DNA from 4 places in the Exiguobacterium sp. ZWU0009 genome. Region 4 is predicted to be linked to each of the others. Evidence: riboswitches for the same ligand, from Rfam matches in the RefSeq annotation. Region 4 holds a riboswitch; each other region holds the start of a gene.
What was found. A riboswitch is a leader RNA that binds a small molecule or an ion and turns the genes downstream of it on or off. The one in region 4 is predicted to bind thiamine pyrophosphate.

Region 1 (2,200 bases), 670 kb from region 4:
CGTCAGCCGGGTACCGGATCAACGATTACGTCTACCGACGAGTCAACGGATGGCGCAAGGAGCAGATGATGCGAAAATGGAAGACGTCGGACGTACGCTCGGACATTTGTCACGTTTTTATGGCTTCAACATGGACTTCGCGCCGGTCCTTGACGTCAACAGTAATCCGAACAATCCGATCATCGGCGACCGTGCGTTAAGTGCTGATCCGAATACTGTCGCGACGCTTGGTACGGCCCTGATGCACGGGATGCAGGAGACGGGAACGATTCCAGTCGTCAAACATTTTCCCGGTCACGGCAATACGAGTGTCGATTCCCATGTCGGGCTACCGAAAGTGACGGCATCAAAGGAAGAATTGAAGCGGACGGAACTGTTACCGTTCCAAGAAGCGATTCAAGAGGGCGCCGAGATGGTGATGGTCGCCCATATTCTCTATCCCGCATATGACGATACGAATCCGTCCTCGCTCTCAAAGCCGATCTTGACTGACCTCTTGCGTCAGCAACTCGGATTCAACGGTGTCATCATCACAGATGATCTCGTCATGGGGGCGATCACGAAACAATATGGTCTCGCGGAAGCGGCACGTCAGTCGCTCGTCAACGGAGCTGATATGGCGATGTTTTCAGAGGCAGGTGCTTACACAAAGGTTCATGCTGAAGTGATGCAAGCCGTCAAAGAAAAGACGCTGACGCCGGAGATGCTCGATGGCAAAGTGATACGCATCCTGAAGCTAAAGCAGACGTATGCCGACAGCCAAGAGCAACAGCGACCAACGAAATCGGAACTGATTCAGCAAGTGGAAGCGCTCAACTAGGACTAGCGAAGCAAAGCGACTCATGCTAGACTAATGGGGCAAGCCAATTAAACACGAAAAGACACTAGGGGAGTCTCCCAGCAGACTGAGACGGAAGTATCCGGACCCTTTGAACCTGATCTAGTTCGTACTAGCGGAGGGAAGTGGCTCGAAACCCTAGATATCCTTAGCGCTTCAGCGCATTTTCGGACCACTCCCTTCAACATCGGGAGTGGTCCTTTTTCGTATGGAAAGGAAGAACATGATGCGTTTACATCTGATTTCGACGGGATCCATTAATCCGCTTGACGAAATAAAGACCTTTCAATCGCTTCAACCCTATACGGATCAGCTGCATCTACGTGAACCGAACTTATCGGCGGCAGAATTACTTGATCTAATTGAAGCGCTCCTTGCGCACGGTTATTCGCCTGATCAGTTAACGGTTCATGATCGGGTCGATGTCGCCCATGTCACTGGCATCGGTGTGCAGCTGACGCGCCGTTCCTTACGTGTCCGCGATGTGCGACGTCATTTTCCGAATCTCGTCATCGGAAAATCGGTCCATTCACTAGCAGAGGCACTGGCAGCAGAAGCGGAAGGAGCCGACCGACTGCTGTACGGTCATATTTATCCGACAGCGTCGAAGCCGGACGTGCCACCACGAGGTATTGACGCCTTGAAGCAAGTCGTCACCTTCACGACGAAACCAGTCATTGCGATCGGTGGGATTACACCAGAACGCATGCCTGAAATCGCAGCGACCGGTGTAACCGGAATCGCCGTCTTATCGGGAATTCTCGGTCAAGCGGATCCACTCGCCGCCGTCAAGCATTATCAGGGGGTACGGGTATGACGAATCACATCATCATCGGCGGTGGAGTCATCGGTTTGACGCTTGCTTACGGTCTCGCCTGTCAGAATGAATCCGTCGTCGTCTTAGAACGCGGAGCAGGTGGACAAGGAACGAGTCGCGCGGCTGCCGGGATGCTTGCGACGGACATCGAGCTCAGAGAGGAATTGCATGCACTTGCCGCGCGAAGTCGTCGTCTGTATCCGCTGCTTGCACGTCGTCTCGAGCGAGAAACAGGCATCGATTGTGGATACCGGGAACAACCGTTTTTGTTAAAACGTAAAGGACGCGAGCATCTGTTTCCGGCTGTCGGTCAAATCGATCCACGACGACTGACGACTGCATTGATGTATGCCTTACACGCACGTGGCATATCGATTGAAGAACAGGTAGATGTCACATGCATCGAAGAGAACGATGACTTCATTAGGATCGAATCGAATGCGGGAATCTGGACCGGACGAACAGTGACGGTCGCTGCCGGACGGGGTTCGCAAGCTTTGCTCGATACAGCTGGTATTTCGATCGCCACATATGGGGTCAAAGGG
Region 2 (2,200 bases), 410 kb from region 4:
TTCTTGCTGTGCTAGATCCTTGCGTTCGTCACTTAACTTAATTCCGGTCTCGGCAGAAGTTTGATCGTACGCCTTCATGATTCCTGTCAGTGCCGATGTCCCGGTGACCTTGTAAGGGGAAGTAATCGTAATATCGGCATCTTTGATCCCAGCCGTGACGAGAGCGTTGAGATACATATCCTTCGTCACCCACGTGATGTTCTCCGTTGAGACGGAGAGTCCATCTCCTTTTTCCGTCAGTTCGATTTTAGCCGACGAATACATGTTGCCGCCTTTTTGCGACTGTGGGATGTTTTTCCCGAGATATTTTTCCTCGTCAGCAGAAGTTGCGATGATCGGTGTGATCCCTTCCGGTGCATTGAGACGTGAAAGCACCCATGCTTTATCTTTTGCGCCGAGCGACTCCCCGAGTGTGACGATCGTCTGATCGACGACTTGTTCGGCGGATGCGGCTGTTGGGAGTAATAAAGCAGAAGCGATAACGGCTGATGCCATGATTTTTGTTGGTGTATGCATAATGAAATCCTCCAATTGTAAGTAACAGAATGAATTATAGTATCAGGTACTAAATTTAGTGTACGGTAACGATGTCTGTTCGGAATCGGTCTGCAGATGGAGACGGTATCCGTCTTCTGACACTCCATAGTATAGCGAAAAAAGGACAACTTGACTTCCGTTTTCAGCATGCTATAGTGGATGGGAATCGAATAATGACCACTAGGGGAGTCAGTAGGCTGACTGAGACGAACGAAGACGTTCGGACCCTTTGAACCTGATTAAGTTCGTACTTACGGAGGGAAGTGGCGTCAAGTCTTGTTCTTCTTGCGCCATGCCCGTGTGTTTCGGGGTGGTGTTTTTTTCGTTTCATACCAAACGAGGAGGATGAGATCATGACATTCACACAAGAAATCAAACAAGCGGCGCAAGCGTATTGGGATAGTAGTTTTACGCACCCATTCGTTCAAGGAATCGGAGAGGGGACGTTACCGCTCTCGAAATTTCGGCATTACGTCATGCAAGATGCCTACTACTTAAAACACTTTGCGAAGATACAGGCGAGAGCAGCGTCAAAAGCGGACGAATTTGCAACGATCGCAACACTTGCCGAGCATGCGACTTCGACTTACGAGGCAGAGTTGAGCTTACATCAATCATTTTTTGAGCCGCTCGGTATTACGGAAGCAGACCTTGAAGCATTCGAACCGGCACCGACAGCATATGCGTACGTCTCGCACATGCATCATGCGAGTGAAGGAACGCTTGGTGAGACGATTGCTGCCATTTTGCCATGTTACTGGTTGTATTACGAAGTCGGGCAACAATTACTGACGTATACTCCGGAAGAAAAAATCTATCAGCAATGGATCGACACGTATAGCTCGGAATGGTTTGAAAAGGTCGTCCTTGAACAGATTGCACGGCTTGATGCGCTGGCGGAGCAAGCGAGTCCGACGGAACGCGAGCGGATGAAACGTCATTTCGTGACGAGTTGTTACTATGAGTTACTTTTCTGGCACATGGGATGGACGGAAGAGACGTTCACGTCGGTTTACGAAACGATTCCAGCACGGACGGTATCTTCTTGAATCGCTAAATGGTAGAATTAGGAATACCATCTAGTGAAAGTAGGGATTGGAATGGAAATCATAGTGATCGCACTTTTGATCAGTGCGGCATATGCTGTACAACGAATGCTTGGTAAAATCAAAGTAAGATTTATTGGATATATCATTCCGATACTAATCGTGTTGTCGGGTATATCCGCTTCGACGCGTAACTTTAAGGTAGCGTATAGCATGGGAAGCTATATTTCTGCTGTTCTTGTCATCGTCGTCTATGCACTACTGACTTATTGGTTATACCGCGTCTACCAGCGTGCGAAAGAAGAAGCTGAATATCCGTATCAATCATTAAAAGACCGAGGCATCCTTTAAGGAGCTTCGGTCTTTTTTGTATCGTGTCATCATTTCTTCCAGTTTTTAAAGCCGTCACCGAATTTAAGATGCAGTTGATCGGTAAAGATACCGTTCTGAAAGACCGGTACATCAACGGGTAAAGTGCCTTGCGGTTTGAACGTTCCGAAGATCGCTCGGATACCTGCCGGAAGGTTCGGTCCCGCTGATTTTAGATTGCCTGCTTCAGAGTCTGGACCGTTCGGATCCCCTTTAAAACCATAGACGAGGACGTGTGCCGGTGCATC
Region 3 (2,200 bases), 1.5 Mb from region 4:
GAGAACTATGGTATGTTTATAGACGAAATCAAGAATCGAGCCCGGAGGTATTAAAGATGATTAAAATTGCACCATCTATTTTATCAGCAGATTTTGCGAATCTCGAACGCGATGTTAAAGCAGTCGAAGCAGCAGGCGCGGACTATATCCATTTTGATGTCATGGACGGTCAGTTCGTACCGAACATCTCATTTGGATTACCTGTGCTTAGCAGCTTACGTCAAAAGACGGATATGATTCTCGATGTCCATTTGATGATCGACCAGCCAGAACGTTTCGTCGAGGATTTCGTCAAAGCAGGGGCGGACATCGTGACGTTCCACGTCGAAGCGACGAATCATGTCCATCGTGTCTTGCAACAAATCAAAGCAGCGGGCGCAAAGGCAGGGGTCGTCTTGAATCCCCATACGCCATTATCAACGATTGAACACGTCCTTGAGGATGTCGATATGGTTTTATTGATGACGGTCAATCCGGGCTTCGGTGGACAAGCCTTTATCGAGCGTGTCATGCCGAAACTCGCAGCACTCGCGCAAATGAAAGCAGATCGTGGTCTGACATTTGAAATCGAGATTGACGGTGGCGTCAATCCGGAAACGGCAAAGCTTTGCATCGATAACGGTGCGAACGTTCTCGTCGCAGGATCAGCAATCTACAATGCACCAGATTATGCGGAAGCGATCACTAGCATTCGTCAAGAGGCTGCCGTATAATAAGAACGAGAAAACGAAATATGATGACCGCAAGGGGTGTCGCTTGAAAAGCGGCTGAGAGGAGTCTTTTAGACTTTAACCCTTCGAACCTGTTCCGTTCAAACGGACGTAGGGATGTGGCGCACGCAGGCAGTACGGCGTTCGTCGTACTGCCTTTTTGCGTCCTCTCGTACAATGAAGGAGGAAAAACAGCATGAAACGGTTACAAATGATGATGGAAATTGCCATCTTCGCCAGTCTCGGAGTCGTCTTTGATTTACTGATTCCATTCAAAATGCCACAAGGAGGCTCAATCAGCTTAGCGATGCTACCGATCTTCGTCATGGCATTTCGCCACGGTGTCGTCGGAGGGGTCGTCACGGGAGCGCTTGTCGGTACGATTCAATTGATGTTCGCTCCACAAGTTTTGACGATCGTTCAACCGATACTTGACTATACGATTGCGTATGGTGTCGTCGGATTAAGTGGTCTGTTCGCGCGTCAAGTCAGACTAGCCGCGCGCAATGGACAAAAGAAAAGCTTGATGGCGTTCGTTCTCCTTGCGACGTTATTAGGCGCAGGACTCCGTTATATCTGTCATGTCATCAGTGGAATCGTCTTTTTTGCCGAGTATGCAAAAGGTCCAGTCGTGGAGTACTCTTTTGTCTATAACGCAACGTATATGGTTCCTTCGTACATCTTATGTGGAATCGTAGCAGGAATTCTATTTACGACTGCGCCACGCTTACTCCGTTATTCGGCACGAGGCGTCTGAGATGCGGGCGATTCTCGTCTGTGCCGGTCCGCGAGAAGAAGCGCCGGATTTACGGACGTTTTGTCAGCCAGGTGACTTTATCGTCGGTGTCGACGGTGGTGTTCAGACGATTGAATCGTTTGGGCTGACATGCGACCTGACGATTGGTGATTTTGATTCGCTTGGTTATGTACCAGAAGGGGCAATCGTTCATCCGGCCGAGAAAGATGAAACGGATCTCGAACTGGCACTTCGTACAGTCTCAGAGAAGAAACAGTTTGAGGATACCTTCATTATCGGGGCGACAGGTGGGCGGCTCGACATGACCGTCCAAAATGTCTATTTGTTGAAGCGATACCCAGAGGCACGACTCGTGACGAAACGAGAAGAGGTACGATACTTGGCTGAGGGAACGTATGCAGTCGAAGCAGGGAGCTATCATTATCTTTCGTTCATTCCACTCGTACCGTCGACTTTAAGCTTATCCGGAGTCAAATATCCACTTGATGCACATCCAGTACCGGTCGGAGATTCCTTGACCGTCAGTAATGAATGGTGTGCGTCAGAAGCGAAGGTAGAGCTCCATCAAGGAGAACTATTGATGATGCGGACGCTTAAGGAATAGCACAATCATAGGAAAGAGGCCGTGGATGACTCCGCGGCCTCTTTTTAGATGAAATTATTCTTCGAGTTGAGAAGGGGCGACACGGATGTCGCTTTGAGCGGATAGATGTTTTCCTTTGACGAAGAGATG
Region 4 (2,200 bases):
GTAGTCGTTCGGACCTGTCACGACGAGGACAGATTTGTGTTTGCGAGCGAATACGCGAATACTTTCTCGATCCATAATTGCATCTCCCGCAGCATCGACTCCCTTAGTTCGTCCGTCTTCCCCAAGTAACGTCTTGATTTCAGAAGCATTTCCTTTAATGACCGTACACCCGAGATCAATGAGTTCTTTGGAAAAAGCAGTACGTAATGTCGTTGCTCCTGCTCCTACGGGATCAAGAACGATTGGGACATTCAAACGTCCCGCTTCACGGACTGCGAGTCGTTGAGCTGCTTGCATGTCTGCATCGATCGTACCAATGTTTAAGACAAGAGCTTGCGCGAGTCTAACCATCTCTTCTACTTCACGAATGTCTTCTGCCATGACGGGGGATGCTCCAACAGCGAGTGTGACGTTTGCGCAGTCGTTGATCGTAACCGTGTTCGTCAGATGGTGAATGAGTGGTTTGTGTTCAAGAATGGTCGTAAACATGTGTATCCCTCCAAAGTGAATGAAAATGATGTGTCGGTCCAATACCTTGTCCGAGAGCAAATCCATGACGAATTGCCTCCGTGACATAGTTTTTCGCCTGTCGTACACTATCTTGTAAATCTTCTCCAAGCGCCATCCGCGCTGCAATCGCTGCGGATAAGGTACAACCAGTACCATGAGTATGTTGATTGTCTAATCGTTCCGATGTGAAGTGGTGTTCCACTTCCCCATCAAACAACAAATCCGTCGCAGCTCCTGAGAGATGTCCACCTTTTAGCAATACTGCACCTGTCTGTGTAGCCAATTGATGCATCGCCAGTCGCATTTCCTCTAGATTGGTGACCGATCGTCCTGTTAAACGTTCTGCTTCCGGTAAATTCGGTGTGACGAGAGTCGCAAGTGGTAAAAGTTCTGAAATCAATGCTTGTTCAGCTTCCGTCCGCAATAGGGCATGACCGCCTTTAGCGACCATGACGGGATCTAATATAATAGGGACTGTTTGTTTACGGAGATGTGTAGCAATGACACGAATCGTCTGCGCATTCGAGACCATTCCGATTTTGATCGCATCGACACGAATGTCTGAAAAAATCGACGTTAACTGGGCATCTACGATTTCTGGGGATAACTCTTCCACCGCTTGAACTCCCAACGTATTTTGCGCTGTGACGGCTGTCAGTACGCTCATTCCATAAACGCCTAAAGCCGAAAATGTTTTTAAATCTGCTTGAATCCCAGCTCCACCACCGGAGTCGGATCCCGCAATCGTCAGTACATGTTTCATGTTCTTTTCACCTTCCCATCGAGCAATGTAAGGGAGTCGTGACCAACAAAAAAAGCGCCGACCGCTGTAAAAAAGCAGTCGACGCTATACGAAAGCGTTATACACGCATTCCGGTATCCGTTCGGCTCAACTTTCCTACGCTGGTATTATCCAGTTCAGGTAATAGGGTCGAAAACAGATTGGTTTTCCTCTCAGCCGGATTCCTCCAGCTCCCCTAGTTGCTCAAGTATTCGTTTCGCCTTAACTGTAGCATAGAGAAGAAAAAAAAACGAGCCGAAGCCCGTTTTGATTACAGATATGCCAATGGATTGACTGCATTTAGAGGAGAAGAAGCACTGTATTGATAGCCTCCGACATGTAGTTCGAAATGTAAGTGTGGTCCTGTTGAATTTCCTGTACTACCAAGTGTCCCGACTTGCTGACCTTGAGAGACCGTTTGCCCTGCACGAACCGATAATGAACTCATATGTGCGTAGACGGTCGTGTACACTTGTCCATCTAGGAAGTGAGAGATCATGACATGATTGCCGTAAGGTCCACCACCTGATGCTGTGATGACCGTTCCAGCTGCTGCCGCGACGATTGGAGACCCGACCGAACCACTGAAATCAACACCGTTGTGGAACGTGTAACCATTCGCACCGCTTGCTGGTCCGAATCCTTGTGATACTCCACCAGAAGACGGTCGAACGAATTTTCCTCCACTCGAAACAACGGGCGGGGCAACGGAACCAGTTGATTCCGAACTCTTACCTGTTTGTTTTGCTGCTTTAGCATTCGCTTTAGCGGCTTTTTCAGCTGCTGCTTTCTCCGCTGCTGCTTTTTCAGCCGCTGCTTTAGCGGCTGCCTTTGCTGCCGCAATTGCACGTTCTTGCGCTTCGAGAGTCGCTTGAAGTTCTTTTGCGTCTAACAGTTCTGTCGTGAACT

Region 1: linked by a shared signal. The riboswitch ahead of L985_RS06440 (thiamine phosphate synthase) and the one ahead of thiD (bifunctional hydroxymethylpyrimidine kinase/phosphomethylpyrimidine kinase) in region 4 are both predicted to bind thiamine pyrophosphate.
Region 2: linked by a shared signal. The riboswitch ahead of tenA (thiaminase II) and the one ahead of thiD (bifunctional hydroxymethylpyrimidine kinase/phosphomethylpyrimidine kinase) in region 4 are both predicted to bind thiamine pyrophosphate.
Region 3: linked by a shared signal. The riboswitch ahead of thiT (energy-coupled thiamine transporter ThiT) and the one ahead of thiD (bifunctional hydroxymethylpyrimidine kinase/phosphomethylpyrimidine kinase) in region 4 are both predicted to bind thiamine pyrophosphate.

What each region holds. Positions count from the first base shown of each region.
Region 1 covers NZ_CP018057.1:1,263,078-1,265,277, forward strand. The annotation lists gene nagZ (beta-N-acetylhexosaminidase) at 1-820, shown strand, start outside; TPP riboswitch at 877-979, shown strand; gene L985_RS06440 (thiamine phosphate synthase) at 1,062-1,655, shown strand; gene L985_RS06445 (FAD-dependent oxidoreductase) at 1,652-2,200, shown strand, end outside.
Region 2 covers NZ_CP018057.1:1,004,436-1,006,635, forward strand. The annotation lists gene L985_RS05120 (DUF1002 domain-containing protein) at 1-516, opposite strand, end outside; TPP riboswitch at 710-816, shown strand; gene tenA (thiaminase II) at 891-1,586, shown strand; gene L985_RS16855 (hypothetical protein) at 1,638-1,934, shown strand; gene L985_RS05130 (glycoside hydrolase family 3 protein) at 1,964-2,200, opposite strand, start outside.
Region 3 covers NZ_CP018057.1:2,074,953-2,077,152, reverse strand. The annotation lists gene rsgA (ribosome small subunit-dependent GTPase A) at 1-54, shown strand, start outside; gene rpe (ribulose-phosphate 3-epimerase) at 57-713, shown strand; TPP riboswitch at 736-845, shown strand; gene thiT (energy-coupled thiamine transporter ThiT) at 907-1,467, shown strand; gene L985_RS10980 (thiamine diphosphokinase) at 1,469-2,071, shown strand; gene L985_RS10975 (amino acid permease) at 2,126-2,200, opposite strand, start outside.
Region 4 covers NZ_CP018057.1:597,598-599,797, reverse strand. The annotation lists gene thiM (hydroxyethylthiazole kinase) at 1-489, opposite strand, end outside; gene thiD (bifunctional hydroxymethylpyrimidine kinase/phosphomethylpyrimidine kinase) at 470-1,273, opposite strand; TPP riboswitch at 1,389-1,499, opposite strand; gene L985_RS03075 (murein hydrolase activator EnvC family protein) at 1,563-2,200, opposite strand, start outside.